3 regions of the Pseudobacillus sp. FSL P4-0506 genome follow, and region 1 is predicted to be linked to each of the others. Evidence: predicted binding sites of a transcription regulator. Region 1 holds the regulator's gene; each other region holds the start of a gene.
What was found. The regulator LexA, encoded in region 1, represses DNA repair genes until DNA is damaged. The targets are predictions, from matches to a motif close to CGAACATATGTTCG.
Positions count from the first base shown of each region.

Region 1 (10,330 bases):
AGCAGGGTAATTAAAATAATAGGAAACGCTTTTGAGCGCTTTAAATAAATATCATCATTACGAATTTCAAAATTTGAAGTTTTAATTAATAAGATCGAAAATAACATCCCTACAACTACGGCTTCCAACAACTCCATAAACGTGACCCGAAACTCCGGTATAACAAACATAAGCGCTCCTGTGCTCATAAAGAGCGGAGGGAGCATAATTTTATTGGCCGATGTCGGTTTCTTAGAGGCCTTCATACGAACAAATATCACTGTAATTCCCATGATTACTGCTAAAACGGATGAAGCAACAAGCATCATCTTCATCATTCCTTATCTTTTACATTTGCTTAGTTATTATAATCAATTTTTTTGGAAAAGACAAAAGCCGCCTCCGTTCAAAACAGCTTAATCTATTAAACGGCGTAATGCCTCATTTACCCGAACCTCATCAAAGGGCTTAGTAACGAAGTCTTTTGCTCCCGCTTCAATCGCTTCCATTACCATCTTTTGCTGCCCCATCGCTGAGCAAATGATAATTTTTGCTTGAGGAAATTCTGATAAGATTCGTTTCGATGCTTTAATACCATTCATAATAGGCATGGTAATGTCCATAATAACGATGTCTGGCCTTAGTTTTCGATATTGTCGTACCGCTTCTTCCCCGTTTTCAGCCTCCCCTAAAACCTGATGGCGCAAATTCGTCAACATATCTATCAGTGTCACTCTCATAAATTTTGTATCGTCCACAACTAATACCCCTGCCACTGGCCTGATGCCCCCTCTTGTCTGGAAAATAATGTAACATATGTCTTTATCCTAAATATACCTGTTTACACAAAAGAAGGCAATCAATAGATAAAGTTAAAATCCAGTAAAGCCGCCAAACAACGGGCTTAAGAAAATAATAATTTTTGTCATCCAATCAAAGAAAAGTACGACTCCCATGACAATCATAATATAACCGCCAACCTTCATAATGATTCCACTGTGGGTGCGAATCCATTTCATGCGGCCGATAAAGAAAGAAAGTATAAAGAACGGAATAGAAAATCCTAGCGTATAAGCAATCATATATAAAAGTCCTGATCCCGGATTGCTTGCCGCAAGAGCAAAAACTGACAATAAAATAGGCCCAGTACACGGTGTCCAACCTGCAGCGAAAGCGAGGCCGATTAACAAGGAGCCCAGATAGCCGCTCGGACGATTTTTGAATTCAAGCCGCCGTTCTGTCATCAAAAATTTCGGCTGCAAAATACCCGTCACAATTAAACCAAAAAATACAATAAAGATGGCACCAATCTGTCTAATTAAATCCTGGTACTGCGCCAGTATATTGCCGATAACAGTCGAAGCAAACCCCAATGATATAAATATTAAAGAAAAACCGAGCAGAAAAAACAACGTATGCAGCAAACTTCTTTTTTGCAGCATTTTATTCTCATTTTTTAATTCACTAACGCTCATGCCCGTAATATAAGAAAGAAATGCGGGATAGAGAGGCAAGCAGCATGGTGAAATAAAACTGAGAAACCCTGCTCCAAAAGCTAATAAAAAGTTAAGATCGTTCAATCAAACCTCCTGCCTTTCATTGATATTGTAACAAAGTTTCAAGCAGGAATCGAAAGAAAGAGATATGAATAATTTGTGTCCTCATCCTTCCGGAAAAAGGAAATCCCTCAATTTAAAGTAACTTTGTTTTTGAAAAAAAGTAAAAGATTGGGTATACTAGAGAAACCAACGAACACTGACCTATTATTGCATAGAAAGGACTTTCCGCCGTGCATAAAGACGACTTATTGGATGCTATAGAGAAAAAGCGGTTGGAGCTATTTCACATTGTCACTGTTAAAGGATTAAACTCTCCGCTTGCCGTTAAATGCAGCCAAGAGCTTGATCTTTTGTTAAATGACTACGATCGCAAATACGTTCATTCTTCGGTCCCTCTTTATCAAAAACAAGTACCTAATTAAAAAATGAGCAGAGTCCCAAAAACATCTGCTCATTTTTATGCTTATTTTTACAAAATCTAAAAAATAAAAGCACTCAATAACCGAGCGCCGTTTATTTATTATCAAATTGCTTGTTCATTTGTGCCATCATTTGATTTATTTTTTTCTGCGAAGGCTTTTGGCCCATCTGCATCATCATCATTCGCAGCATTTGTTCATTAATTGGCGGATTCTTTTTTAAATAGTCCATCATGTATTTACGGGCTATAAAAAATCCAAGCGCAACTCCGGCAATCAGAGCCAGAATCCCGACGAGTACATACCACATATACTACTTCCTCCTTCATGTCGTCTACTAAAAGTTTACTAAACCAAAGGATATTATACAACATGAAAGAGAAATTTTCTTTACTTAAATAAATTTTCTTTCCTGATCGGCTCGAGCCAGCCATAATTCTTTCGTTCGAAATCAACAGCGAAGAGACAAGCATTCAACTTTTTTAAGGAATAAAAGAAAACGGTCTCCGCTTCGTAACTTCCCCGTGCCTTCAAGTGAAGGCATTTCGCCTCAGCGGACAAAACGGCTTTCCCCTTCTTTTCTGGAAGTTCAATCGTAAAAAGGTTGTTTTTTTCAACCGCAAAGCTGTCTTTACCCATTAATGCTTCTTTCAAAATAGAGGCGAGGGATCGCATCGAAAATTCTTTTGTAATATATTGAATTTGTTTTTCCACTATATTCTTCTCACTTTTTTGTCCGATAGAGCTTTCAAAAAATAACTGAAAAAAGTTCTGTTCACGCCCGTAAAAATAATGAGCGAATTCTTCTCCAATCCAGTAAATTTGATAGCTTCTCATTTACTTTTACCTCCTGCTTGTCCTTTTCCTTATTATAAGAAAGAACCATCGTCAAGGTTGTTGAATTTTGGAAAAAACGTTCACTAGTTTTGTCGATTGGATCAGAATGGCACGCGATTCAAATCTATACTCACTTTTCAACACAAAAAAAGCCGGGGTTGCTTTACAGCTACCCCAGCCTTTCTCATGTATCTTCTTATTTATTGAACAGTTCTTTTGCCCGTGAAACTACATGTTCAACTGTAAAACCATATTCAGTCATTACTTTATTTCCAGGAGCGGAAGCGCCAAATCGGTCAATAGCGATAATCTCGCCTTCATCTCCTGTGTAACGTTCCCATCCAAGGGAAGAGCCCATTTCAATCGCAAGGCGCTTTTTCACTTCTTTTGGAAGAACAGAGCGCTTATATTCCTGACTTTGTTTCTCAAAGCGATCCCATGACGGCATGCTGACAACAGACGCATGGATGCCTTCCTGCTGGAGAGCTTTTTGTGCTTCCACCGCTAAGCTCACTTCCGATCCGGTAGCCAGCAACAGCAAGTCTGCCTGCTCTTTTTCGGCTGCTGAAATAACATAAGCCCCTTTTGACACTCCTTCTGTCGCTGTTTCGGAAGTGCCTCGAATAGTCGGCAAGTTTTGACGAGTCAGCACAAGCACAGTCGGTGTTGATTCCGAAGAAACAGCTAACTTCCAAGCAGCAGCTGTCTCATTCGCATCCGCCGGGCGGACAACCGAAAGATTCGGCATGGAGCGAAGAGCGGATAAATGCTCAATCGGCTCATGCGTCGGTCCGTCTTCTCCCACCGCAATACTATCATGAGTAAACACATAAGTAACAGGCAGCCCCATCAAAGCTGATAGACGGATCGCCGGACGTACGTAATCGGAGAATACGAAGAATGTTCCGCCGAACACTTGCAGACCGCCGTGAAGCGCCATTCCGTTCATCGCCGCTCCCATTGCAAATTCCCGTACGCCAAACCAAATGTTGCGGCCTTCATAAGCAACAGGCGAGAAGTCTTTTTCATTTTTTATGGTTGTTTTATTAGAGCCGGCCAAATCAGCAGATCCGCCGATGAAAGTTGGAAGGTTCTTTGCAATCGCATTTAATACTTCTCCTGATGAAGCCCGGCTTGCTAACGATTTACCTTCTTCGTAAGATGGGATATCTTTGTCCCATCCTTCGGCTAACTCTCCGTTTATCGCAGCCTGAAGCTGCTGGCCAAGTTCAGGGAATTGCTTTTTATATTCTTCAAACAGCTGGTTCCAATCCTGCTCAACAGCTTGGCCTTTTTGAACAATCAGTTCTTCAAAACGGCCGTATACTTCCTCAGGCACGTGAAAATCCTGCTCAAATGTCCATTTGTAATACTCTTTTGTCAGCTTCATTTCATCTTCGCCAAGCGGCGCTCCATGTACGTCTGACTTACCGGATTTATTAGGTGAGCCATATCCGATAACTGTTTTTACTTCAATCAGTGTTGGCCGTGATTCGTCTTTTTGCGCTTCTTCAATCGCTCTGGAGATCTCTTCCATGTCATTTCCATCTTCAACACGGAGATACTGCCACCCATAGGCTTTAAAGCGGTCTTTCACACTTTCAGAGAAGGACTTATCAAGATCGCCATCAAGAGAAATATCATTGGAATCATATAAAGCAATTAACCGGCCGAGCTTTAGATGACCTGCAAGGGAAGCAGCTTCGGAAGCCACACCTTCCATTAAGTCTCCATCACCGCAAAGTGTGTATGTATAATGGTTGACTACGCTATATTGGTCCTTATTATAGACGGCAGCTAAGTGTCTCTCCGCCATTGCCATTCCAACTGCCATGGCAATCCCTTGGCCAAGAGGTCCGGTCGTTGCTTCTACACCGTCCGTGTGTCCGTATTCTGGATGTCCTGGTGTTTTACTGCCCCATTGGCGGAAATTTTTAATTTCATCCATTGATAAATCATAGCCCGATAAATGCAGAAGGCTATATAACAGCATAGACCCGTGTCCTGCTGACAAAACGAAACGGTCACGGTTAAACCATTTTGAATTTTTCGGGTTGTGGTTCATGTAACGGCTCCACAATGTATAAGCCATTGGAGCAGCTCCCATCGGCAGACCCGGATGCCCAGAATTCGCTTTTTCAATCGCATCTATAGAAAGTGTGCGGATCGTATTCACTGCTAATTGATCAACTGTATCAAACATGGAAAACTCCCTTTCCTTACAAATATTGTTCCTTCTTAATATATAGGTCTTTATCAAAATATACAAGATGTCTGAGAAGATCTATTATTTGTCATTTTCTTTTCCGTTTACTCCATATAAAAAAGCCAGCGTTTGCCGGCTCATTAATGCATTCTTTTACGTTTTTGAATGTCTTTAATTTTTTCAGGTGTCACTTCATTGCCTTCAGGATCAAAAATACGCACCGATTCCACTGTATTTTTCATGGACGAGCGAAAAGCACGTAAGTATTCTTGGCGCAGGCTTGTCTGCTCTGCTTGTTCCTCTGCGGACAGCCCTTCAGTTTTTGATTTCTTGGAAAGCTCATTAATACGAGCTAGTTTATCTTGAGAAAGCATAGATGGGGTTACTGCCAATTCGTTATAAATCAGCAGACTCTCCTTTCTTTTTCTTTAATATATTCTTGCCTTTATTTTATTAAAAGGGAAAGGAATAAACAAGAAAGATGCCTATTCAAGATCTTTATCCGCCTGTTCAGCATACTCTTTAAATCGTCTGTGAACTGTCGCCTTAGATACCCGATAACCAAAGCCGTTTAAAGTAGCAGCTATTTCTTCGAAAGTAAGGTTATTGCGGCGTAGACGGACAATTTCTTCCATCGGCACTTCCTTCCTCTCTCTTCCGGCTGGGTTTCCTCTATTCTTTAAATTGTCTTCAGGTCGAAAACCGTTTTCTACCGCCCGTTTCATTCCTCGCTTGATTTTTAAATTATGAATCTTCCGCTGGTATTCTTCTACCATGCTAACAATTTGAATAACCATTGAATCTGATTCTGACAGCTGCAGCTCTCCATCATCAGCGATGCTAAATACTTTTACTCCTTCTTTAAACAAGCAGTGCAGCAAAGCAATTTTAGCATTGCCTCGTCCAATTCGTGTTTCATCCTGAATCAGTACAGCATCAATCGATTCCTTTTTCACTAGATCTAGCAAATCAAGCATTCCCGGCCGATCTAATTCATAGCCACTCACTTGCTCTTTAATCACCGCTGCCACTTCATATCCTTTTCGGAAGGCAAGGCTGAGCAGTTCTTCCTCTTGCCGTTGAAGCGACGTTTCCTGTGTTTCTTTTTTTGTGCTTACACGGCAATATATAATAGCTTTCACTTGAAATTACTCTCCTTTAAAAGCGATCTGGCCGCCAGTATGAGATGAATGCGAAGTAATGGGAATAACGAGAGTGTCTCCCGGTAATATTTTAACGGAATGCAGCTTGTTCTCTTTTTGTATCCACATGATAAAGTCCTCTTCTTCCATTTCCTTGCTGTTATTATACTGTCTGGCAATGCTCCAGAGAGAGTCCCCTTCCCGTACGGTGATTTCTTCGTAAGGAAGACGTTTCTCACTCACATTAAAGATCAGCATGCTTCCTGCCATAATTGTAACAGCCATAAATAACAGAACAAAAGAATTCTTTTTAACAAACACTTTCATCATTCAACATCCCCTTCAAGCGAATACTCGTTCGTATATTTATCTTTATTTTAATAGGAACATTTGTTTGAGTCAAGATTTCATTCGAACTTATGTTTGTATCCTAAAAAGTGACATGTTATAATACAGAAAAGAGATAATCTAAGAGGTGCAGACAAATGACAAAATTATCGAAGAGGCAGCAAGATATTTTGGACTTCATCAAGCTTGAAGTTAAAGCAAAAGGCTATCCTCCTTCCGTGCGCGAGATCGGGGAAGCAGTTGGATTGGCATCCAGCTCCACTGTCCATGGCCATCTTTCTCGTCTGGAGAGCAAAGGACTGATCCGCCGCGATCCAACGAAACCACGCGCGATCGAAATATTGGAATTGGAAGAAAGCGTACCGAGACAAAAAGTAGTAAGTGTGCCATTAATCGGGAAAGTAACAGCCGGAATGCCTATTACCGCCATCGAAAATATTGAAGAATATTTTCCTTTACCGGAGCGGCTTGCACCTGCCGATGACAATGTATTTATGCTGGAAATCATGGGCGACAGTATGATTGAAGCCGGCATTCTAAATGGTGATTATGTCGTCGTACGCCAGCAACAGACAGCCAAAAATGGCGAAATAGTTGTAGCGATGACCGAGGAAAACGAAGCCACCGTTAAACGCTTTTTTAAAGAAAAAGACTTTATTCGCCTTCAACCTGAAAATTCATCCATGGAACCAATTATTCTGTCGTCTGCTACTATCCTTGGCAAAGTGATTGGCGTCTACCGGGATATCCATTAACTGCTGGACAAACTCCTTTCTGCTCTATTGTGCGGAAAGGAGTTTTAACTTTTTTGCAAGAGTAATAGAATAGCAGTTAACCTATCATATGACGAGCCTAAAGAAGATATGATTGTTTAATGAGAAAAGCCATTCACCGAACAACAATCGAAAGTTCCATTGCTAGATTAAAAGCAAGAGAGTCAGAGTCTCTTCAACCACCAAAAACCCCTGGACCTTTATAGGCCAGAGGCAGAAAAAATTGATGATTGAGTTCCCCACTTACGCAATAATGCCACGTTCATTCTCAAACTGTTTATATTGTTCCTCCTTCATAATCTTCTTTAAAATCTGCACCGCCTTCCACACTTCTTCATACGTGTTATATAAAGGGACTGGAGCAAGCCTGATCCCATGAGGAGCTCGAAAATCTGGAATAACTCCATTCACTTTTAACGCTTTACAAATCCGTGCAGCTTCTTTATGCTCCAAATAAATGTGTCCGCCCCGTCTCTTGTCTTCCAAGGGATTCCCTATCTTAAAACCGGCTTCGCTCAGTTCTTCTGAAGTGAGCTCGATCATATAACGCGTCATACATAAAGACTTTTTTCGGAGGTTCTCTATACCCGCCTCTTCAAAGAGTTGGAGTGAACCGATCAATGGAGCAATACTTAATATATGAGGTGTGCCGATCTGATAGGCTCCTGCCGCTTCTGCCGGCATGAACGTATGCTCCATATCAAATTGTTTCTCTTTGTTCGAACCAAACCATCCGGCAAGACCTGGCAGCTTGCCAAAATGTTTTTTATTTACATATAATCCACCGGCACTGCCCGGACCGCTATTTAAATATTTATAATGGCACCAAACCGCAAAGTCTACTTCCCATTCGTTCAATTGGTGTTCAATTGCTCCAATTGAATGACACAGGTCGAAGCCAATTAAAATATTGCGTTTATGGGCTTCTTTCGTTATGCGCTTTATGTCAAGAATTTGCCCGCTCCGGTAAAGGATGCTCGGCAAGACGATTAAAGCCACCTCTTCTGTCATTGCTTCAATCACATCTTCTTCTTCAATAAGACGCCCATCGCGGCTTTGTACGCGAATCAAGTGATCCTCCGGATGATAGCCTTTCAGCTGAATCTGGCTTCGTAGCGCATAGATATCAGAAGGAAACGTAAGTTCGTCTGCCAGTATTTTTGTTCGTTTGCCTTCCGGCTCATAAAAGGTGGCAATCATCTGATGCAGATTCGTTGTTGTGGAACCAGTCACTATTACCTCCTCAGGCCGTGCCCCAACTAACGATGCCAGCTTCCCACCAAGCCGCTCCGAGAGGTCATACCAAGGATAACCCCCTTCTGTCCACCCATCAATTCCGAACTGCTTCCACGAATCTAGCAACTCTAACAACGATTTCTCTGATCGTCTGGACAGTAATCCTAACGAATTACCATCGAGATAAATGATTCCTTCTTGAATATAAAATTCGTTGCGAAAGGATGCCAGCTCATCCTGTTGATCAAGCTTGCAGGCATATTCCCGAGAAGAATCAAACTGCTTTTTACCCATTTGTCCATCCCCTCTATTCTCTATATTCATTCTTCCAATTTCTACTATAACGATAAATGATTAGCCCGTCACTTATTCTTAAAAACATAAAAACCTTTGTGTATTAAGCAATAAAGAGTAATAAAATAATTTTAAGTTACTCTAAAGTAAGATAGGTTATTTAGGTCATTAGTTGCATAAATTTCCATCCTCATGAGATAATGGAGGTAAAACAGGAGTAAATTTATATGTCAATACTAATTTTAGAGTCTTTATTACTAGCTTTCCTTCTTTTAATTTATCCTTTCTTCGACGTTAAATACACAAAGTCGTTAAAGGAGAAAAAAGATACCCTTTCGAGAGTAAGATTCTTTAAATTTGTCATTTATTCAGAATGGACGATTGTAGCAGCAATCCTTCTCATGATAGTAATGACAAAAATAACGTTTAAAGATATGGGAATAACCCTTCCGCAGCAACCCCATTCAGAAGCGCTCGGCATGATCTTCGGCTTTCTGGCAGGCCTCTTTATTTTACTATTTGTTCTAATGAAAATACCGGCTTATCAACAACGCTTAAACAAGCAAACAGCAGACATCGACTACTTATTGCCCACAACTAAACAAGAAAGAAGATTATCTATCTTCGTTGCTATAACGGCAGGTGTTTGCGAGGAAATTATTTACAGGGGGTTTGTTATTCATTACCTGTCGAGTCTGCCAATTGACATTCAACCAATGTATATAATCATTATCTCAGCCGTTATTTTTGGATTTGGGCACATTTATCAAGGCTGGAAAGGCCTCTTGCTTACCGGGTTCATTGGTTTTATTTTTGCCCGTACTTATTTAGCTACTGGCTCCCTTTTATTCCCAATCCTTCTTCACATCGTCATCGACATGCGGTCTTTTTTATTTGTTAAGCCCTTGCCTAAAGAAAACCAAACAACTTTTACAAGAAACATTTAACTGTACAAAAAGCCCTTGATTTTGTCTGTATCAAGGGCTAAAAAGATTAATGTATTTTCAATATATCGGCATTCTTCCTCGGTGAGCTTATCTGTCGTAGATGGCTTAAACTTTGTAAATCTGCTTTTCTTTGCTTTCTTAAATATGCTTTTTGGTCCTCCATGAATAATAGGGCCAGGGCTTTTATTTTTACTATCAACTAATTCGGAAAAATAAGGGCTCCGAGCAAACCTGACATGCCCTTTTTTTAATACGCTCATACCTTAAAAGCAGTGTTGCCCTATCTAACGATTCTTCAAATCATTATTTAGGGATTTTTGCCGTCCTTTTTTTGCCATTCATCCTTTCCAATTGGATTTTATTCTGCCCCTGACGTTCAGCATCTTTTTTAAATGCTTCCATCGCTTTGATGCAAAGAAGATTCATTCATTACGCCTCCTTTATTTCTATTGAATTTGCTTCTACACCTGGCAGGAATAGACTCCTCAAAAAGTCAGCATCACAAGAGGCCATACTGTCGAAAAGCGTATGGCCACTTCTCGCTAGAGCGCTAAAAATAATAAGAAATGTACGGCAAGATCGAAGAAAAA
Region 1 covers NZ_JBBOOI010000001.1:3,293,835-3,304,164, forward strand. Annotated here, with positions in the region: gene MKZ02_RS16320 (CcdC family protein) at 1-305, opposite strand, end outside; gene MKZ02_RS16325 (response regulator) at 396-755, opposite strand; gene MKZ02_RS16330 (cytochrome c biogenesis CcdA family protein) at 852-1,559, opposite strand; gene MKZ02_RS16335 (aspartyl-phosphate phosphatase Spo0E family protein) at 1,769-1,960, shown strand; gene MKZ02_RS16340 (YneF family protein) at 2,052-2,267, opposite strand; gene sirA (sporulation inhibitor of replication protein SirA) at 2,348-2,794, opposite strand; gene tkt (transketolase) at 2,991-4,997, opposite strand; gene MKZ02_RS16355 (DUF896 domain-containing protein) at 5,141-5,374, opposite strand; gene MKZ02_RS16360 (YneB family resolvase-like protein) at 5,486-6,142, opposite strand; gene yneA (cell division suppressor protein YneA) at 6,149-6,472, opposite strand; gene lexA (transcriptional repressor LexA) at 6,628-7,245, shown strand; gene kynU (kynureninase) at 7,507-8,793, opposite strand; gene MKZ02_RS16380 (CPBP family intramembrane glutamic endopeptidase) at 9,021-9,740, shown strand; gene MKZ02_RS16385 (hypothetical protein) at 10,044-10,166, opposite strand.

Region 2 (10,330 bases), 180 kb from region 1:
TCAACCGATATAATTGCAGGCTGACGATGGCTTCCGCTTGAGCTTCCGTAAAATCGAATGAAGCCATTAAATTATTTTTGGCATCGCGTTTATCCTTTGATGCCCGTATGGTAGCAATAACCTCATCAAGAATAGACAGCGCTTTGATCAAGCCGTCTACAATATGCTGGCGTGCCTTCGCTTTTGCCAACTCATATTCCGATCGCTTCGTAACAACTTCCTTTTGGTGACTTATGTAGGCATCGAGCAATTCAGGTAACCCCATGAGCACCGGCCGCTGATTATGAATGGCCACCATGTTAAAGTTATAGCTGATTTGCAAATCACTTACTTTATATAAATAATTTAAAATTCCTTGGGCGTCGCCATCTTTTTTCAACTCAATCACGATTCGGAGGCCAGTCCGATCTGTTTCATCCCGTACTTCTGCGATTCCTTCTACTTTGCGATCAAGACGGAAATCATCTATTTTTTTGACAAGGTTTGCCTTATTTACATCATAAGGAATTTCAGTAATGACAATTTGCTTTTTCCCACCGCGAATTTCTTCAATTTCGGCTTTTCCACGTACAATGATCTTTCCTTTTCCTGTTCTGTACGCTTTTTCAATGCCTTCAATTCCCTGGATAATACCGCCTGTCGGAAAATCAGGTCCTTTAATCACTTTCATTAAATCGGCTACTGTGCAATCAGGCCGTTCCATTCTCATAACCGCTGCATCGATCACTTCACCTAGCTGATGAGGTGGTATTTCCGTCGCATAACCTGCGGATATCCCCGTTGACCCATTGACTAACAAGTTAGGGAACCTTGCTGGCAAAACAGTCGGCTCTTCTGTCGTATCGTCAAAGTTAGGAATAAAGTCAACCGTGCGCTTATCGATGTCCTTTAGCAATTCTCCGGAAATAGCCGAAAGCCTTGCCTCTGTATAACGCATGGCCGCCGGAGGGTCACCGTCGACTGAGCCATTGTTCCCATGCATTTCCACAAGAAGCTGACGAAGCTTCCACTCCTGACTCATTCGCACCATCGCATCGTAAACTGAAGAGTCACCATGCGGATGGAAATTACCGATAACATTTCCGACTGTTTTGGCAGATTTCCGAAAGCCTTTTTCATGCGTATTTCCTTCTGTATGCATCGCGTATAAAATCCGGCGCTGTACCGGCTTCAATCCATCCCGGGCATCGGGAAGCGCACGTTCCTGGATAATATATTTGCTATAGCGCCCAAATCGGTCTCCAAGCACCTCTTCAAGCGGTAAATCTTGAAATACTTCTTTTTGCATCTACTTACTCCTCCTTGCCGACTGAAAGGTTCTCGTTTTCTAAAATATTGCCGTCCTCTTCCAGTCCAAAAGCAACATTTGATTCAATCCATTTCCGGCGCGGCTCCACCTTATCACCCATCAGTGTAGTGACACGGCGCTCAGCTCGGGCTGCGTCATCAATAAGCACGCGGATGAGCGTTCTCGTATCCGGATTCATCGTAGTTTCCCATAATTGATCGGCATTCATTTCACCAAGGCCTTTATAACGCTGGAGCATACAGCCTTTTCCTACTCGCTTCATTGTTTCCGAAAGCTCTTCATCTGTCCAGGCGTATTCCACTTTTTCTTTTTTTCCGCTTCCTTTGCTTACTTTGTAAAGCGGTGGAAGGGCGATATATACTTTTCCAGCTTCAATAAGCGGCTTCATATAGCGATAAAAGAAAGTGAGCAGTAAGACTTGAATATGTGCACCATCTGTATCGGCATCCGTCATAATAATGACCTTGTCGTAATTGGCGTCTTCCACGTTAAAATCTGGCCCTACGCCCGCACCAATTGCATGGATAATCGTATTAATTTCCTCATTCTTAAAAATATCAGCAAGCTTAGCCTTCTCCGTGTTAATCACTTTTCCGCGCAATGGGAGAACAGCCTGGAAGCGGCGATCGCGTCCTTGTTTGGCTGATCCGCCGGCTGAGTCACCCTCCACTAAATACAATTCATTTTTTTGCGGGTTGCGTGACTGTGCAGGCGTAAGCTTACCGGAAAGCACACCTTCATTGCGCTTGCGCTTTTTCCCGCTACGGGCATCTTCACGGGCTTTTCTTGCTGCTTCTCTTGCCTGAGCGGCTTTAATGGCTTTTTTAATTAACAATGAGCTTGTTTCCGGATTTTCCTCTAAGAAGTAGGACAGCTGCGAAGACACCACGCTGTCAACTGCCGACCGAGCTTCGCTTGTGCCGAGCTTTCCTTTCGTCTGTCCTTCAAATTGAAGCAGTTCCTCTGGAATACGCACAGAAACAATAGCAGCTAAGCCTTCACGAATGTCGGTACCTTCGAGATTTTTATCTTTTTCCTTTAATAGATTTACTTTGCGCGCATACTCGTTAAATACCCTTGTCATGGCTGTACGCGCTCCCGCTTCATGGGTGCCTCCATCCTTCGTCCGGACATTGTTAACAAACGACAGGATCGTTTCGGAGTAGCCGTCATTAAATTGGAAAGCAAATTCTACTTCAATCCCATTCTGTTCTCCAGCAAAGGACACTACCTGGTGCAAAGCATCTTTCTCTCCATTTAAATATTTAACAAATTCCTCGATGCCTTTTTCATAATAAAAAACTTCTTCCAGCTTTTGACGTTCATCTATCAAGCTGATCTTCATGCCCTTTAACAAAAAGGCCGATTCTCTTAACCGCTCACTTAACGTATCGAAATTATAATGAATGGTGCTGAAAATAGCCGGGTCTGGCTTGAAGTGGATGGTGGTTCCTGTTTTTTTTGTTTTTCCGATCTTCTCAAGCGTCGTTACCGGGACGCCTCCATGCTCAAAGCGCTGCTGATAAATAAAACCATCACGATGAATCGTCACTGTCAGCCACTCAGACAAAGCATTGACGACAGAAGCGCCGACACCATGCAGTCCGCCGCTCGTTTTATATCCGCCTTGTCCAAACTTCCCGCCGGCGTGCAAGATCGTCAAAATAACTTCCGGAGTTGGCTTTCCTAGTTTATGCATACCAGTAGGCATACCGCGGCCAAAGTCCTGGACGCTCACCGACTGATCTTTGTGGATAATGATTTTTATTTCGTTGCCGTAGCCGGCAAGCGCTTCATCCACTGAGTTATCTACAATTTCATAGACTAAATGATGCAGACCTCGCGTGTCTGTAGACCCAATATACATTCCAGGTCTCTTTCTGACCGCTTCCAGTCCCTCGAGGACTTGGATGGCATCATCATTATAGTCAAAGGTCACTTCTTTTTTTGTCACAAAAATTCCCCTTTCAGACTTCCTAGAGAAACAAACAAACGTTCGTACACTTTATTATATCATAAAAATTCCAATGCTTCATCTTCCCATTATGCCGGAAGTTTACAATTGTACTGTTCCGTTCTGCATTTTCCTCTGCCTTATTGTATGGTCAACATGCAATTTATGCAAATAGATAACAGTAAAAAACAAGCGGAAATGGACCGCTTGTTTCTTAGTTGCCCGCTTATTTAGTGAGGGCATGTTCCACTTTTATGCATCTATCCATAATGACGGTCTTGCCTTTTTCTTTTAAAAACTCATACGCTTCTTCATTAGCTACACCAAGCTGTGCCCAAAAAATCTCACAATCTATCTCAACGAATTCTTTGGCAATCTCCGGTAAAAACTCTGATCGGCGAAATACATTTACAATATCAACAGGCTCCTTAATATCTTTTAAGGAAGCCACCGCTTTTTCTCCCAGAACTTCATCAACAGTAGGGTTTACTGGAATAATTTTATATCCAGCTTGCTGCATCGCTTCAGAAACCATATAGCTTGTTCGGTTTGGATTATCACTTAAGCCGATGACAGCAATAGTCTTTGCCTTTTTTAGCAGCTGTCCCATTTCTTCTCTCGTTGGATTAGTAATCATAACTAACTCTCCTCCTTGCACTCAATAATTCGGCTTCTTTTAGCCATTCTCCTTCTATTACTTTTATTCCCTTCAAGCGACCACCGCATTCTCTTAAAGAAGGATCTTTTACATTTCATACTGCCAATCGATCCATCAGCTCCACTTGGATGGTACTTATCTAGCAAAAAGTTTAATGTTTTGTTTTCCCCATTCATACATCATCAAAACAATAGGCATTAAACTTTGGCCTAACTCTGTTAATGAATATTCCACTCTTGGAGGAACTTCAGGGAACACCCTCCGATGGACAATGCCACCTTCCTCTAACTCTCTAATCTGTGTAGTTAACACCTTATGTGTGATTCTTGGAAACAGCTGTTTAATTTCACTGAACTGCAAAGTGCCATCAGTCCCTAAATAATAAACAATGGTAATCTTATATTTGCCGCTGATAAGAGATAAAGTCAATTCTTTTTCACAATTAAACTGACCATTTTCTATCTTTTTTTGTATCTCTGACCGTAAATCGTTCATTTGCTGTTCCCACTCCCTGTATTTCTAAAAAAAGTATCCTTTTAGTAACATCTCACAAAAAAGTGCGTTCTTCCATAAGACAAAAGCATCTTTTAGAATAAATTTCAGTCAGGCACAACCATCACTAACTATCCTGTCCTAAGCAGCACATCTGACCTGATTGAATCAATCAACTTCTGTGGACAACGGGCAAAACGTCTGCACTTATTAGTACCAGGCTTCCTGGGAGTTTTCATAAGTGTTTTTCTACAGGATTATCAAAAACAAGGAGGTTCATTCATATGAACAAAATTACATTAGATGCAGCAAAAGAGATGATTGCAGTGGCTGAAGCAGCTGTTAATGTCTTTGACGCCAAATTTGCCTGAATAGAAGAAATTAAACTGAACAATCAATGAAAAAACGCTTTGGATAGCAGCAGCTTCCAAAGCGTTTTTTCGTTATTTCTTACACTAACCGGCGTTTAAACGATTAAAAATCCTTAACTGCCGAGCGTTTTCTTTCTAGCCGTCACTAATAGAAACTGCTCTACACAAATAGCGATAATTGTTCCAAAGATCAGCCCATTATTTAAAATAGAAGCAGCCGCCGCAGGAAAATTAGTAAAGGCAGCCGCAGGGACAAACATGACACCTACTCCTGCTAATAAAGAGACACCGGAAACAAGGCGGGCTCGTTCTTTATTTTTTTCTTTATCCATTTCAGCAAAAGCAAAACCAGCCATGCGAGAGAAAATTACGAATGTGACCGCATATCCAACTGGAGCTGGCAAGGAAGCAAGCACATTCATGACAGGTGGAAACACGCTCATTCCCACAACGAGCAGTGAACCGATGAAAAACGGCTGAATGGAAGCATTGCCTGTCTGGGCTACAAACCCCGCTGCTCCTGAAATAGGAACCGAACCAATGGCTGAAAAGCCTCCTCCGAGCATTTGGTTGATACCAGCCGCCACGCCAGCACTGCGATAACTACCTTTTTCACTTGAACCATCTAAGTGCATAATGACTTCTTCCATTACTCTAATCGAAGCAATCATATTAGCTGTTAACAAAAGTGTAATAAAAGCAGCTGTGACGATTGTGCCTGAGTCGAATAGCGGCGGGCCAAAAACAAACAAGCCCGGTAGATGGAACAGTTCTTTTCCTGAAGCAGAATGGAAGGGTGCCTCGCCAATAAGAAAGAATAGCAGCCAGCCGAAACCAAGTGAGATAATAACCGAATACTGTCGCATCCATTGAATGCGGTGCGCAGAAAAATAAAAGGCCGCTATCAAGGTGACGGCACTCCCTGCCATCACAAGCGGGCGAACGCTCTCCGTTTCATTCGGCAAGCCAAGCATTCCTTTCAAAAATGAACCGCTCAGCTGTAAAATAAGCAGCAATAAATAGATAAATGTTACTGTCGGGGTGAATAATTTAGCCATTTTTTCGAGCAAACCAAAAGCGGCCAGAAAAATAAAAATGATACCTGAAACGATCATTCCCCCTTCAAGGCTTTGCAGAGCCTGCTCCGTTGAAGAATAGATTGTGCCTGCAAAACCGGCGTAAATCGCAAAGACTCCCCACCATAGTCCGGCCGGCCCTTCATTAATAGGCAGCCGATGTCCAATTAAGGCTTGGATCATTCCGGAAAGCCCGAGCACAAACATCGTCCTCTGTACAAATTCCGCTGTATCTGCCGGAGAGAGATGAAATAAACCAGCAATAGCAATTGGAGCTACAAGTGAACTCGCCATCATAAAAAACAGCCATTGAACAGCACTAAAAAACAATCCCATATTTTCACCTGTTTCTTTCTGAAGTTAAATCTTTCCGTTTACTCAGCGTACGCTAATTTTTTTAATCAGGCAACGGAAAAATCTCCTCTTCTTATTCTATGCATGTTAAAATAAGAATCAGCATGTAAAAACTTTCATACATTCTATTGTAAAGGACAAGATTAAAGGAGTAAGTTTATGATTACTGGACTTATTATTTTACTAGCTTATTTACTTGGATCGATTCCTTCCGGCTTAATTATCGGCAAATGCTTTTTTGGCATTGACATTCGTGAACACGGAAGCGGCAACCTCGGTGCAACCAACTCGTTTCGTACACTGGGTGTAAAGGCGGGAATTGTGGTGACGCTTGCTGATATTTTAAAAGGGACAGCGGCGACTATGCTTCCACTCTGGCTTGATCCAGGCCTGAATCCGCTTATCCCCGGGGTTATAGCAGTAATCGGGCACATGTTCCCTGTATTCGCTAACTTTAGAGGGGGAAAAGCAGTCGCAACGTCAGGCGGCGTCCTGCTAGGCGTCGAACCGGTCATGTTTCTTGTTATCCTGCTTAGCTTTTTTATTTCACTCTATCTAACGAAGTATGTATCCTTATCATCGATTATTGTTGCTATCGTTGCTTTAACCTATGCGATTATTCTTCAAAATCCGCCGCTCATTATCGTTGTCGGTATGTTAGCCTTTTTTGTTATTTATCGCCATCGCGCCAACATCTCGCGGATTAAAAATAAGACCGAGCCCAAAATTAAGTGGTTGTAATCATTGTCATTCTCTTAATCGTTCTGCTTTTACAGTCAGGGGTAGGATGCAGACAAAAGCAGCGCAAGTTGCGGCAATAAACAGTTGCCCGCACGAGCGCTGCTTTTTCTTTTTTTATTATTCATCATCTACAACCTGCTAATCTCCATTTATATGGAAGGAATGATTTTAATCGATACTCGTGAAAGCATCCCCCTCTATTTCATCTAAAAGTTTTGACAGGTTTTCCTCGGAGATCACTTTAAAGCCATGCCTGTGAAGCAAAGCTGCGGTTACGCCGTTGCCAGCTATCTTTTTATTTCTAAATTCCCCGTTATAAATCATCGCGCTTCCGCATGAAGGGCTGTATTCTTTTAAAATAACAGCCGTTGCTTTTATTTCTTGAGCTTTTTTAAGGGTGTCATAAGCACCTTTTATATAAAGCGCTGTGACGTCCCTTCCGGACTTTTCCACTACTTTCGCCTGGCCATCAAGGACTGCTTCCCCATCGCCGCCTACGATTTCTGCTGGTTCTCTCGGCGTGGAGAAACCGCCAAGCAACTCTGGACATACAGCGATCGCTTTCTGGCTTTCCACCAACTCTCTTATCTTGCTGTATAAACTGTGTGAACCGTTATATCTTACTTCAAAGCCCGCTAAGCAAGAACTTACCAAAATCATTTTCTCACCTCTTGTCATTAAGTGGATTTGCCTTTCTTTTAAAATAGGCAGGCATCTGTTTTCATTATTTTCTGCATCCGTGATACACTTAGAAAAAGTAGAGGTGAATAACATATGCATATTCAAGTAGAGGCAAAGGCACGCTCATGGTTTGAAAACGAAATGGAAGTAAGTCAAGGTGACTATGTCCGTTTTTTCGTCCGTTATGGAGGCTCCAGCCCCCTTCATCAAGGTTTTTCACTCGGTGTCACCAAAGATGAGCCTGTGGAAATCGGAGCAAAAACCGAAATAGATGGCGTCATTTATTTTATAGAACAAAAGGATTTATGGTTTTTTGATGGTCACGACCTGCAGGTGAACTATAATGAAAAACTGGACGAGCCAAAATACGACTATGTAAAGCCCTCTTAAAAAGCGAAAAGGCCGCATGCTGCGCCTTTTCGCTTTTTATAATTGAAACTTTTCAATATGGCTTTGCAGCCCTTCTCTTTCTAAGATCTCTTTTTGCCGGTCTCCAAGCAGATCAAAGTGTGAATAGCCGTCTTTTCTTTTGTCAATCCACTCTTTTTTTAAGCCGTACTTTCTTCCCCAGCGGGCGAGCGTTTCTAAATCCTTGCACCCTACTTTTGTGACGGTACGACAATGGGGAAATCTTTCATCCAGCCAATAATGGGTTAAAAAAGCAATATTTCCATTGTCGATTTGCCGCTTCCACTCTGCCAGCTCCTGTTTATGTATGCCGAATGCCATTTCCTTCTCCTATCTTTCTATGCCTGCTTCTTATTTTCTTCGTATACTTTATGCCAGTCTGGAAACACCCGCTTCAGTGACACCGGACGGAATGTATCTTTTTTTACGACCGCATGAGAAGTTGTCCCCGTCAAACATACTTCTCCTTCTTTATTTTTAATTTCATAACCATACACAGTACGGACACCCGTATATTCTTCAATCCAAGAGTAAACCCAGGCTGTATCCCCATAACGAAACGGCTTTTTGTAAGAAAGCTGTATATCAAGCACCGGAGCTACATACCCTTCTTTCTCCATTTCAGCATAGTTAAAGCCTAAATCCTCAATTAATTGAGTACGGCCAAGCTCAAGCCATACCACATACTGGCCATGGTACACAACTTGCATGGCATCTGTCTCTGCATATCTTACTTGTACTTCTTTCTCTGAAATGAACATCTATCGAGTCTCCCTTTTGCAGTTTATCTTCTAATTTACTCAGTATATCTCAGCCTGTTGGTAAAATAAAGCATGTTTACACTTTCAGAAAAACAGGGAATCACTTAAGGACAGACATTAAGAACAAGGAGGGTTTCTTTTGATTGATTATCTTCACAGTAAAAAACAGGAAATGATTGATCTGTTAGAGACCATCGTCAATACAGACAGCAATTCTTACGACAAAGAAGGCGTGGATCAGGTAGGCGCTTTGCTAAAAAATAAATTCGAAGAGATTGGCATGTATGTTAAGGTACATCGACAAACTAAACAAGGGAATCACCTGGAAATTAAAGCAGAGCGGGAAAGTCAACCAAAAATTTTGATCGTCTCCCACATGGACACCGTATTCCCTAAAGGTGAAGCGAAGAAGCGGCCTTTTTCAATTATTGGAGATAAAGCCTACGGACCAGGTGTAAATGACGAGAAAGCAAGTCACGTTCAGCTTCTCTATGCGATGAAAGCATTAAAAGAAAGCGGATCAGCTGCTGTGAATAACGTTCATATCATCTTTAACAGTGACGAAGAAATTGGCTCGATTTCCTCTAAGGCATTAATTGAAGAAGCAGCAGCAGAAAAAGATTACAGTCTCATCGTTGAATGCGGGCGGCCGAATGACGGGGTAGTCACCGAAAGAAAAGGAGTCGGCCACTTCGTCATGAAGGTGCAAGGAAAAAGTGCTCATGCGGGTGTAGAACCAGAAATCGGCGTTAGTGCAATCGAAGAGCTTGCCTATAAGGTCATCCGCCTCCAAGAGTTAAATGATTATGACCAGGGACTGACGGTAAATGTTGGCCTAATTAAAGGAGGCACTTCCGTTAACACGGTGCCGCCATATGCGGAAGCAGAGATTGATGTCCGTGTAAAAAATAACGATCAGGCAATGAACATCACTAAATCGATTCATAAAATCGCCGGTGAAGAAGTCGTTCATGGAACACGTACCGAACTAAGCGGCGGTATTGACCGCCCTCCAATGGAGCGAACAGAAGAATCTGAAAAGCTTTTTAATAGGATACGAGAAACGGGCAAAGAGCTGGGCTTTGCTATTCACGAAGTCAGCACTGGTGGCGGATCCGATGCATCCTTTACAGCAGCAAAAGGCATTCCGACCATCGATGGTATGGGTCCTATCGGTGAATTTTCACATAGCGAAACAGAAGAATATACAGATTTGCATTCACTGGTAGACCGCACAATCTTGCTCGCAAAAACGATTGAGCGGTTATCCAAGTAACTAAGTAACTAAAAAATTTGAGGTGTAAATAATGGATATAAAAAATATTATAAAAAACCAAAAACGAGAAAACGGCGGTCAGCGCGCATGGGCAGATGGTGGAATGACTGCAAGTGCGACAGTGGAAGCATCTACAATTGGTGCTGATGTGCTAAAATCCGGCGGTAATGCAATGGATGCGCTGGCCGCCATGCAATTTGCGCTGGCTGTGTCGGAACCTTTTAATACTGGGCTTGGCGCCAGCGGCTT
Region 2 covers NZ_JBBOOI010000001.1:3,113,553-3,123,882, forward strand. Annotated here, with positions in the region: gene parC (DNA topoisomerase IV subunit A) at 1-1,288, opposite strand, end outside; gene parE (DNA topoisomerase IV subunit B) at 1,293-3,263, opposite strand; gene MKZ02_RS15605 (CoA-binding protein) at 3,490-3,900, opposite strand; gene MKZ02_RS15610 (winged helix-turn-helix transcriptional regulator) at 4,057-4,416, opposite strand; gene MKZ02_RS15615 (purine/pyrimidine permease) at 4,898-6,196, opposite strand; gene plsY (glycerol-3-phosphate 1-O-acyltransferase PlsY) at 6,374-6,955, shown strand; gene MKZ02_RS15625 (DUF523 domain-containing protein) at 7,124-7,615, opposite strand; gene MKZ02_RS15630 (HesB/YadR/YfhF family protein) at 7,730-8,026, shown strand; gene MKZ02_RS15635 (hypothetical protein) at 8,063-8,365, opposite strand; gene MKZ02_RS15640 (acyl-CoA thioesterase) at 8,383-8,805, opposite strand; gene MKZ02_RS15645 (M20 family metallopeptidase) at 8,945-10,081, shown strand; gene ggt (gamma-glutamyltransferase) at 10,113-10,330, shown strand, end outside.
Region 2: parE (DNA topoisomerase IV subunit B) is a predicted target of LexA. The motif match lies at 3,295-3,308, and genes of this name have one in related genera.

Region 3 (10,330 bases), 2.1 Mb from region 1:
ATCACCATTTTCGACAAGGCGCTGTAAAACAGTTAGCAGGCGGGAAATATCATCTACATGAAGACCCGTCGTCGGCTCATCCAAGATATAAAATGAACGTCCGGTCGAACGGCGATGCAATTCAGAAGCGAGTTTTACGCGCTGCGCCTCCCCTCCTGACAGCGTCGTTGCCGGCTGGCCCAGCTTAATATAACCAAGACCAACATCAGCGATGGTTTGCAGCTTGCGCTTGATTTTAGGGATATTCTCAAAAAACTCAAGCGCATCTTCGACTGTCATAGCGAGCACATCAGCGATGTTTTTGCCTTTATATTTCACTTCAAGCGTTTCACGGTTATAACGCTTGCCATGGCAGACTTCACACGGTACATACACATCCGGCAGGAAATGCATTTCAATTTTAATAATCCCGTCACCGCGGCAAGCTTCACAGCGGCCACCCTTGACATTAAAGCTGAAACGACCTTTTTTATAGCCCCGAACTTTCGCTTCATTCGTCGTAGCAAATACGTCGCGAATATCGTCAAACACACCTGTGTATGTGGCTGGATTTGAGCGCGGGGTCCGCCCGATCGGTGACTGGTCAATATCAATCACTTTGTCAAGGTGTTCAATCCCCTTGATTGTCCCATACTTACCTGGCCTTTGTTTGGAACGCTGCAGCTTTTGAGCAAGTGCTTTATGCAGAATATCATTAATTAACGTACTTTTACCTGAACCAGAAACGCCTGTAACAGCAATAAATGTTCCAAGCGGGAATTTAACTTTTACATTGCGTAAATTGTTCTCTTTTGCCCCGGTCACCTCAACCCATCGTCCATCCGACTTGCGGCGTTCTGCCGGCAGCGGGATAAATTTCTTCCCTGATAAGTATTGGCCGGTCAGCGAGGCTGGATCATTCATCACCTCTTCTGGCGTACCTGCTGAAACAATCTGCCCACCATGTACGCCAGCACCCGGTCCTACATCTATTAAATAATCGGCTGCCATCATCGTATCCTCGTCATGTTCGACAACGATTAATGTATTACCGATGTCGCGCATATTTTGCATCGTGCTGATCAGGCGATCGTTGTCCCGCTGGTGCAGACCGATTGATGGCTCATCAAGAATGTAAAGAACACCTGTCAGCCGCGAACCAATTTGGGTAGCAAGACGAATCCGCTGCGCTTCCCCGCCTGAAAGCGTACCGGCTGAGCGGCTTAATGTCAGGTAATCAAGACCGACATCGACTAAGAAACCAAGCCGTTCACAGATCTCCCGTAAGATTAATTGAGCAATCTGCGTTTCTTTTTCTGTCAGGGACAGATCCGCGAAAAACTGCTTCACTTCTTCAATTGAAAAGTCGGTTACTTCGCTAATATGCAGGCCATTAATTTTGACGGCGAGACTTTCTTTTTTCAAACGGTAGCCCTTACATGTCGGACATTTTTGCTCCCTCATGTATTTCTCCATTTGCTCCCGAATAAAATCCGAGCTTGTTTCTTTATATCGGCGCTCAATGTTAGTAAGAACTCCCTCGAAAATAATATGGTTTTCGCGAATTTGACCAAAATCATTTTCATAACGGAAATGAATGCGATCCCGTCCAGAGCCATTTAAAATCTTTTCAAGCTGCTCTTTCGATAAATCCTTTACTGGTACATCCATAGGGATGCCATAATGGCGGCAGACCGCTTCCAGCAGTTGTGGATAATATTGAGAACTTGTCGGTTCCCATGGGGCAATCGCATGTTCTTTTAAACTCAAATCAGGATTAGGAATGACAAGATCAACATCTACTTTTAATTTAGACCCAAGTCCATCACACGTCGGGCAAGCCCCGAATGGACTGTTAAAAGAAAACATGCGCGGTTCCAGTTCTCCAATGGAAAATCCGCAATGCGGACAGGCGTGATGCTCTGAGAACAATAATTCCTCGCGGCCAATAACATCGATAATTACATTGCCCTCACCAAGCTTTAAAGCGGCCTCAAGAGAATCAGCCAACCTTGATTCAATGCCTTCTTTAACAACAACACGGTCAATAACTACTTCAATAGAATGCTTTTTATTTTTTTCAAGTTCAATCTCTTCCTCTACTTCTCGCATTTCTCCGTCTACACGCACACGGACATATCCTTGCCGTTTAATGTCCTCAAACACTTTCACGTGTGTGCCTTTACGGCCGGAAACAATAGGAGCCAGCACCTGCAGTTTCGTCCGGTCTTCATATTGCATAATGCGGTCTACCATCTGCTCGATCGTCTGAGAGGTAATTTCGATCCCATGAACTGGACAAAACGGATGGCCAATACGAGCAAACAATAGACGTAAATAATCATAGATTTCCGTAACAGTTCCAACCGTTGAACGGGGATTCCGGCTTGTCGTCTTTTGATCAATAGAAATAGCCGGGGACAGCCCTTCAATAGCATCAACATCTGGCTTATCCATTTGTCCAAGAAATTGGCGGGCGTACGCAGATAAAGATTCCACATAGCGGCGCTGTCCCTCCGCATAAATTGTGTCGAACGCCAGCGATGATTTCCCCGATCCAGACAGGCCCGTCAAAACGACGAGCTTGTCCCGCGGGATGGTAATATCAATATTTTTTAAGTTATGCGCTCTTGCCCCTTTTACAGTAATTTTATCTATTCCCATATCAAAGTCATCCTTCCGATTTCAACTCTAGCAATGCGTCGCGCAGCTGGGCAGCCAATTCGAAATCAAGCGCTTTGGCTGCTGCTTTCATCTCGCTTTCCATGTTGGCAATTAGGCGATTTCTCTCTTGAGGTGTAAGTTTTTTCTTAGAAGCTGCTGTTTCATAGCTCTCCACTTCTTCAGCAGCGTGGGTGGCCCGAATAACATCACGAATATCTTTTTGAATGGTCTGCGGTGTAATGCCATGCTCTTCGTTATATGTTTGCTGAATCTCCCGGCGCCGTTTTGTTTCTTCTATGGCTTTAGCCATCGAGTCCGTTACTTTATCTGCGTACATAATGACGTGCCCGCCAGCATTGCGAGCTGCCCGACCCATCGTCTGGATAAGTGAACGCTCAGAGCGAAGGAAACCTTCTTTATCAGCATCCAATATAGCTACAAGTGATACTTCAGGAATATCCAGTCCCTCTCTCAGCAAGTTAATGCCAACAAGCACATCAAATTTGCCAAGTCGGAGATCACGAATGATCTCTATCCGTTCAAGCGTCTTAATTTCCGAATGCAAGTATTGAACTTTTATACCAATCTCCTTTAAATAATCTGTTAAATCCTCGGACATTTTCTTCGTCAATGTAGTCACAAGCACCCGCTCGTTCCGAGCAGTTCGTTCGTTAATTTCATTCAATAAATCATCGATCTGTCCTTCAATCGGGCGGACATCCACTGTCGGATCAAGCAGGCCGGTCGGGCGGATAATTTGTTCTGTCATATGCGGCGTGTGTTCGATCTCGTAAGGTCCTGGCGTTGCTGATACATAGACGATTTGATTTACATGATCCTCAAACTCTTCAAATTTTAACGGACGGTTGTCTTTGGCGGATGGCAGACGAAAACCGTGATCGACAAGCACCTGCTTACGCGCCTGGTCACCATTGAACATACCGCGGATTTGCGGAAGAGTAACGTGCGACTCATCGACAACAATTAAAAAGTCATCTGGAAAGTAATCAAGAAGCGTATAAGGCGTAGAACCAGGGGGCCGCAAAGTTAAGTGGCGGGAATAATTCTCAATCCCCGAGCAAAAACCCATCTCGCGCATCATTTCCAAATCATAGCGTGTGCGCTGCTCAAGCCGCTGTGCTTCAAGCAATTTATTTTCTGAACGCAAAATAGCGAGTTGCTCTTCCAACTCTTTTTCGATATTGCCAATCGCTATTTTCATTTTTTCTTCCCGCGTAACGAAGTGAGACGCCGGAAAAATGGCTACATGTTCACGGTCACCCATGATTTCTCCTGTCAATGCATCCACTTCACGAATTCGGTCAATTTCATCTCCAAAAAATTCCACGCGGATACAATGCTCATCTCGGGAGGCAGGAAAAATTTCCACAACATCTCCGCGAACGCGGAATGTTCCGCGCTTGAAATCAATGTCATTCCGTTCATACTGCACATCAACGAGCTTGCGCAGCAGCTGATTGCGTTCAATCTCCATTCCATTACGCAACGAAATGACAAGATCCCGATACTCTTCTGGAGAACCCAAACCGTAAATGCATGATACACTGGCAATGATGATGACATCATTCCGTTCAAATAATGACGAAGTTGCTGAGTGGCGAAGCTTATCAATCTCGTCATTGATGCTCGCATCCTTTTCAATAAACGTATCCGTCTGCGGAACATAGGCTTCCGGCTGGTAATAATCATAGTAGCTGACAAAATATTCAACAGCATTATTCGGAAAAAATTCCTTGAATTCACTATACAACTGGCCGGCAAGTGTTTTATTGTGGGCAATGACAAGTGTCGGCTTATTTACTTCTTTGATTACATTAGAGATCGTAAAAGTTTTCCCGGTTCCTGTCGCTCCAAGCAGCGTTTGATGTTTTTTTCCTTCTTTTATCCCTGAAACAAGCTCGGCGATAGCTCCTGGCTGGTCCCCTTGCGGACTGTATTTAGACACAATTTCAAATTGGTTTTTCACCTTTCAACCCCCTGACTTCTGGTAAATATATTGATTCTTTTATCTAAAACATCCTCTTAAAGTCTGTGCAATTTTCTAAGGTTAGTAATCATAATCCCCATTTTAGCATAAATAAAACCTGAATGGCTATTAATAAGCGTACGTATGTTCCTGTATTTTTCCATCGTAAAAAAAGCCTCTCCTTTAAGCAGAGAGGCTTTTTTACATTAAGATATCCATCCATATTTTAATAGCCGTAGCTGCTATTAAGATTGCCAGCAGCCACTGCAACACTTTGATATTCATTTTTTGTCCCGCTTTGGCGCCGAGCGGCGAGGCGATCACGCTAGCAACAATCATCACAAGCGCCGGGACAAACATCACTTGTCCGGTCATCAGCTTCCCACCCGCCGAACCAATCGACGAAATAAATGTGATTGCGAGTGAGCTGGCAATCGTCATTCTTGTCGGGATTTTTAAAACTACGAGCATGATCGGCACAAGTAAAAAGGAGCCGGCCGCTCCGACAATCCCGGCACCGATCCCTATGATAAGAGCAGAGAAAGAAGCAAGCCATTTATTAAACTCTACTTCCTCCATCGACCGATTATCCACATTTTTCCGCGGAATAAACATCATGATTGCAGCAAGGGCTGCCAGTAAGCCATATATAACGTTGACCGTCGATTCCGCCAGATGTTCCGAACCAAATCCTCCGACAAAACTTCCGGCGAGCACGGCAATCCCCATATACATAATTAATTTTTTGTTTAAATAATCGCTTTTCCGATAGGCCCACACACCGGTCAGCGAAGCGAAAAGCACTTCCACTGCACTGATACCCGCCACTTCATGAGCAGTGAAAGCGCCAAAGCCAAGCATGGGCGGGAGGTATAAAAGCATTGGATATTTAATTATAGCGCCGCCAATTCCAACCATCCCTGACAGGAAAGAACCAATAAAGCCAATAAAAAAAAGAGCTGCCAGCCATCCGAATGACCAATCCATTCATTTGTCTCCCCTTTCCTGTCCCTCTATTTCCACGTGGTAATACCACCTGCTATGTTCGTAATCTTCTTAAATCCTTTTTTCTTTAGTAGGCGGGCTGCCTTCCGACTGCGCATACCGCTTTGGCACATAACAACAACTTCTCTTTCAGGGTCTAGTTCTTTTATGCGCGCAGATAGCTGCTGCAGCGGAAGGTTTTTAAAGCCTTTGATATGACTGGCTTTAAATTCTCCAGGTGTCCGGACATCAATCCATTGTTTATCTTTCTTTCTTATCTCCTTCTTTAACTCGTCAGCAGCGGCATTGCGCACTCCCGCAGCCGGCATCATATTTTTAATGGCTATAAAAATAAAGATAGCTAATATAAGATAAAAAATAAGCGTCATCTTCGCTCTCCCTTTACATATGGGGGTATTTTTTCAATCAAAAAATTAACGGCTCTTTACAAGCAGGTTAACTGCCTCTTTTACAAGAGAATCTGTCGGTTCTCCCTGCTCGATATTCGCACGTACGCACTGCTCTAAATTCCGGCTGACAATGAGGCCCATTGCACGGCTGATTGCACTCTCTATTGCGCTTAGCTGCGTAACAACGGCTGTACAGTCTACTCCCTCTTCCATCATGCCCATGACCCCGCGCACTTGTCCTTCAATGCGTTTCAATCGGTTTTTCAAGTCTTTGCCGTACTCCACAGAGAATCACCTCCACACATTATAACAATAGATTTTATCAAAATACGCAGTGTATCTTCCTATTATCTCCGTGAAACAGCACATTTCTGGGCCGTTCTTAAAAAAGCAGAGGGTGTCCGCATATCAATACTTGTTGGACACCCAGATTAAATCAATTATTTAAGCAGCTCCATCACGGCATCTGGATCATAACCAAGAATCCACTGACCGTTTATTTCTGTCTGTGGTACTCCCATTTGTCCTGTCGTTTCTACAAGTCTCTGTGCAGCTTGCCGATCTTGCTGAACATTCACCTCAGTAAACGGGATACCTTGTTCCTTTAGAAAGTTTTTCATCATCGTGCAATATGGACAAGTATTTGTTGAATAGACGGTTACTTTGTTCATTTAAACTCCTCCTCGTTATAGTTGTACAATCGGGCCGTTTTCTTTTTTCCAGCCGGCAAAACCGCTTGCCATGTTTTCGACGTTTTTAAATCCCTTTGCCTGGAGCAAGCTTGTGCCGATTGCAGAACGGGCCCCGGATTGGCAATGAACAATAATCTTCTTATCTTTCGGCAGGTTGGCTGCCTCCTCTTCCAAATAGCCAAGCATATAATGATGGGCGGTTGGAATATGTCCGGCTTCCCATTCTCCCTGTTGACGAATATCCACTACGTAGACATCATCCTTTTCATATTGAGCTTTTAACTGGTCAACATCAATGTTTATATACTTTTCGAGATCAGGTGCTTCACTTACTGTTCTTGGGCTGGCAAATGCCACAATTTTATCAAGCCCAATGGACTCAAGAGAATGCTGAATTTCAGTTGTTTGTTCTCTTGCTGCAATGACGACAAGCTTTTTATCATAGTCAAGAATCCAGCCGGCCCAGTTTGTGAAGATTTTTGTATACGGCAAGTTGATCGTACCTTCAATGTGTCCTTGAGCAAACTCATTGCCGAGTCTGGTGTCAATGACAATGATATCTTCCTGACTTAAATATTGCTCCAAGCTTTCGTAGCTTTCTACATACGGAATTGTTTCATTCGTTAGCACAGCAGGGCCGACTTTATTAACTTTTTTCATGACCGCAAAATACTTTGGAGGCTCTGGCTGATCTTTCAGCAGTTCTTTTTGAAATTGTTCTTTATCCATTTCCTGCAAGGCCCAGTTGTTCGCCTTTTCATAGCCAACCGTTGAGAGCGGAACTGCACCAAGCGATTTGCCGCAGGCACTTCCGGCACCATGCCCCGGCCAGACAACTAAATAATCCGGCAGCTGCTTAAACTTTTGAATGGATTCATACATTTGTGCGGCTCCGGAATGAGCTGTTCCTTTTACTCCAGCTGCTTTTTCCAATAAGTCCGGACGGCCAACATCACCAACAAAGACAAAATCTCCTGTGAAAATACCCATTGGCTCAGCTGAACCGCCGCCTCTGTCTGTCAAAATAAAAGAAATACTTTCTGGCGTATGTCCAGGAGTATGCATTACTTTAAATTCCACGTTTCCAATCATGAAAACATCGCCATCTTTTACAAGCTTAGCAGAAAGGTGATCAGTGTACTGGTATTTCCAATTTTCATCCCCTTCATCTGATAGATATAATGTCACACCATAATCATTTGCCAGCTGGCGCGCTCCGGAAACAAAGTCAGCATGGATATGCGTTTCAGTTGCTGCTGTTAACCGGAAGCCCTCTTTTTTTGCTGTTTCTACGTAAGGCGTAATATCACGCGCTGGGTCAATCACGATGGCTTCTCCTGTTTTCTGGCAAGCGACCATATAAGAATATTGAGCTAATTTTTCATCAAAATAAGAGCGAAAAAACATTACTTGACCCTCCTTTACCCTACTGGGTATGTTATTGTAATTTCATATTACCCTATGGGGTATAAAAAAGCAAGCATGAATTTTAAAACAAGTCACACGTTCAATATTCTATTTTTCTCCATAAAAAATTCCGGCTACCATTGATGGTACCGGAATCTGTTATTTAGGTTGTTTTCTTTTTTTCATCATCAGATTGGACAGCCAAAAACCTATCGTCAATGAAGCAGCATCAATAATAATGAGTGGCCATGTGTGTGTGTATCCTTTATAAGCAGAGGCTGCAATTAAAGCAACAGTTAAGCCCAGGCCTAAAAAATGGTTAAATGTTACTCTCGTAAAAAAAACAACGAGAAAGCCGGGCAAAAACATTGCCATTATCATTTTACCTACCATGTTTTCACTCCCAGCAAGCAGCTTTTACTCCCTACATCATACTGAAATACGATCGGTTTAGAAAGCCCTTTTCCGAAAAACAAGTTACTTTTTTTCATATTTTTTAACAATCATTTCTGTCATGTAATTCAATTCATTGTACGGAATAAATTCTTCAGAAAGCATATCTGGTAAGATATGCTTGATAAAATACTTTACACAATTCAAATCGGAAAATTCCATAATCGTGGATAGGGCTTCTTTGTAAATCTCCAAAAAAAGCGGTTCCGGATTGCGCTTTAAAATTTCCCCAAAAGATTCATACAGCAGATCAATTTTATCTGCTACTGACAAAATTCGCCCTTCCAGTGTATCGTCTTTTCCTTCTTTAAATCGTTCTAGATAAATGCCTTGCAATTCTTCTGGAAACTCCTGCTCAACAAACTTTTTTGCCATTTGCTCTTCTACTTGTGAAAACAAATCCTTTAATTCCTTGGTAGCATATTTCACAGGCGTTTTAATATCTCCTGTGAACAACTCTGCATAGTCATGGTTCAAAGCTTTCTCGTACAGGGCCCGCCAATTTACCTCCATTCCCTCTAATTCTTCAATCGTTGCTAAAAACTGAGCAATCTTTGTTACCTTAAATGAATGTGCTGCTACGTTATGCGATTGATATTTAAACTTTCCCGGCAGCCTAAACAGCTGCTCCAGGTCCGACAAACTCTTAAAATAATTATGTATCCCCATAAACTGATCCTTCCTTTCCATAACTGTGATAAGCATTAGAAAAAAATAAGGACATTTATTCGAATTCCTAGACATATTTTCATTGTAGCCCTACAATCGTTAAGTGGCTATTTATTTTACTCTTTGAGGTGAAAAAATGAATTTGTGGGAACTATTTGTTGCTCTAATCCTCGGACTTGTGGAGGGGGCAACCGAATTTGCTCCTGTGTCTTCTACAGGGCATATGATTATTGTAGATGATATTTTGCTGAAATCGAAGGACTTGTTTTCAGAGCCGGTGGCTAATACATTTAAAGTAGTCATCCAGCTTGGCTCCATCTTAGCTGTTGTCTTTGTCTTTAAAGACCGCATCCTTAATCTGCTTGGATTACAAAAAAGCAGCGGGACAGCTAACCGAACCGGCTCAAGGCTGACATTGGTGCACATTTTTATCGGACTAATCCCTGCAATGGTACTCGGACTAGCATTTGAAGATTATATCGATGAACATCTGTTTAGCATAAACACCGTATTAATCGGGCTCGTTGCCGGTGCCCTGCTCATGCTTGCAGCGGACTGGCTTGCGCCGGGACGGGTGAAAGCAGAAACGGTGGACGATATTACGTACAAGCAGGCTTTTCTCATGGGCTTATTCCAATGTATAGCCTTATGGCCCGGCTTCTCCCGCTCTGGTTCTACTATTTCCGGGGGCGTCTTGCTTGGCATGAGCTACCGAGCAGCGGCGGACTTTACATTTATTATGGCCATGCCGATCATGGCAGGAGCGAGCGCTGTGTCTCTCATTAAAAATTGGGAATACTTTACGATCGATGTTCTTCCGTTTTTTATCGTCGGTTTTATCAGTGCCTTTATCTTTGCCCTGCTATCCATCCGCTTCTTCCTGGCACTTATTAATAAAATCAAATTGACGCCGTTCGCCATCTACCGGATTGTTATTGCAGCTGTTATTTATTTTGTATTCTTGTAAAAAAATAAGTAAAGCCGACAATTTCCTACTATAGGAGTTGCCGGCTTTTTTCTTTATTAAACACACTCTCTCCGTTTCTTATATTCGTCCTTTAATAGAGTAAAAGGCTGATACCATA
Region 3 covers NZ_JBBOOI010000001.1:1,163,710-1,174,039, reverse strand. Annotated here, with positions in the region: gene uvrA (excinuclease ABC subunit UvrA) at 1-2,643, opposite strand, end outside; gene uvrB (excinuclease ABC subunit UvrB) at 2,651-4,630, opposite strand; gene MKZ02_RS05625 (sulfite exporter TauE/SafE family protein) at 4,832-5,617, opposite strand; gene MKZ02_RS05620 (rhodanese-like domain-containing protein) at 5,644-6,003, opposite strand; gene MKZ02_RS05615 (metal-sensitive transcriptional regulator) at 6,049-6,309, opposite strand; gene MKZ02_RS05610 (glutaredoxin family protein) at 6,465-6,695, opposite strand; gene MKZ02_RS05605 (rhodanese-like domain-containing protein) at 6,711-8,123, opposite strand; gene MKZ02_RS05600 (CsbA family protein) at 8,283-8,516, opposite strand; gene MKZ02_RS05595 (YfbR-like 5'-deoxynucleotidase) at 8,601-9,245, opposite strand; gene MKZ02_RS05590 (undecaprenyl-diphosphate phosphatase) at 9,382-10,212, shown strand.
Region 3: uvrB (excinuclease ABC subunit UvrB) is a predicted target of LexA. The motif match lies at 4,768-4,781, and genes of this name have one in related genera.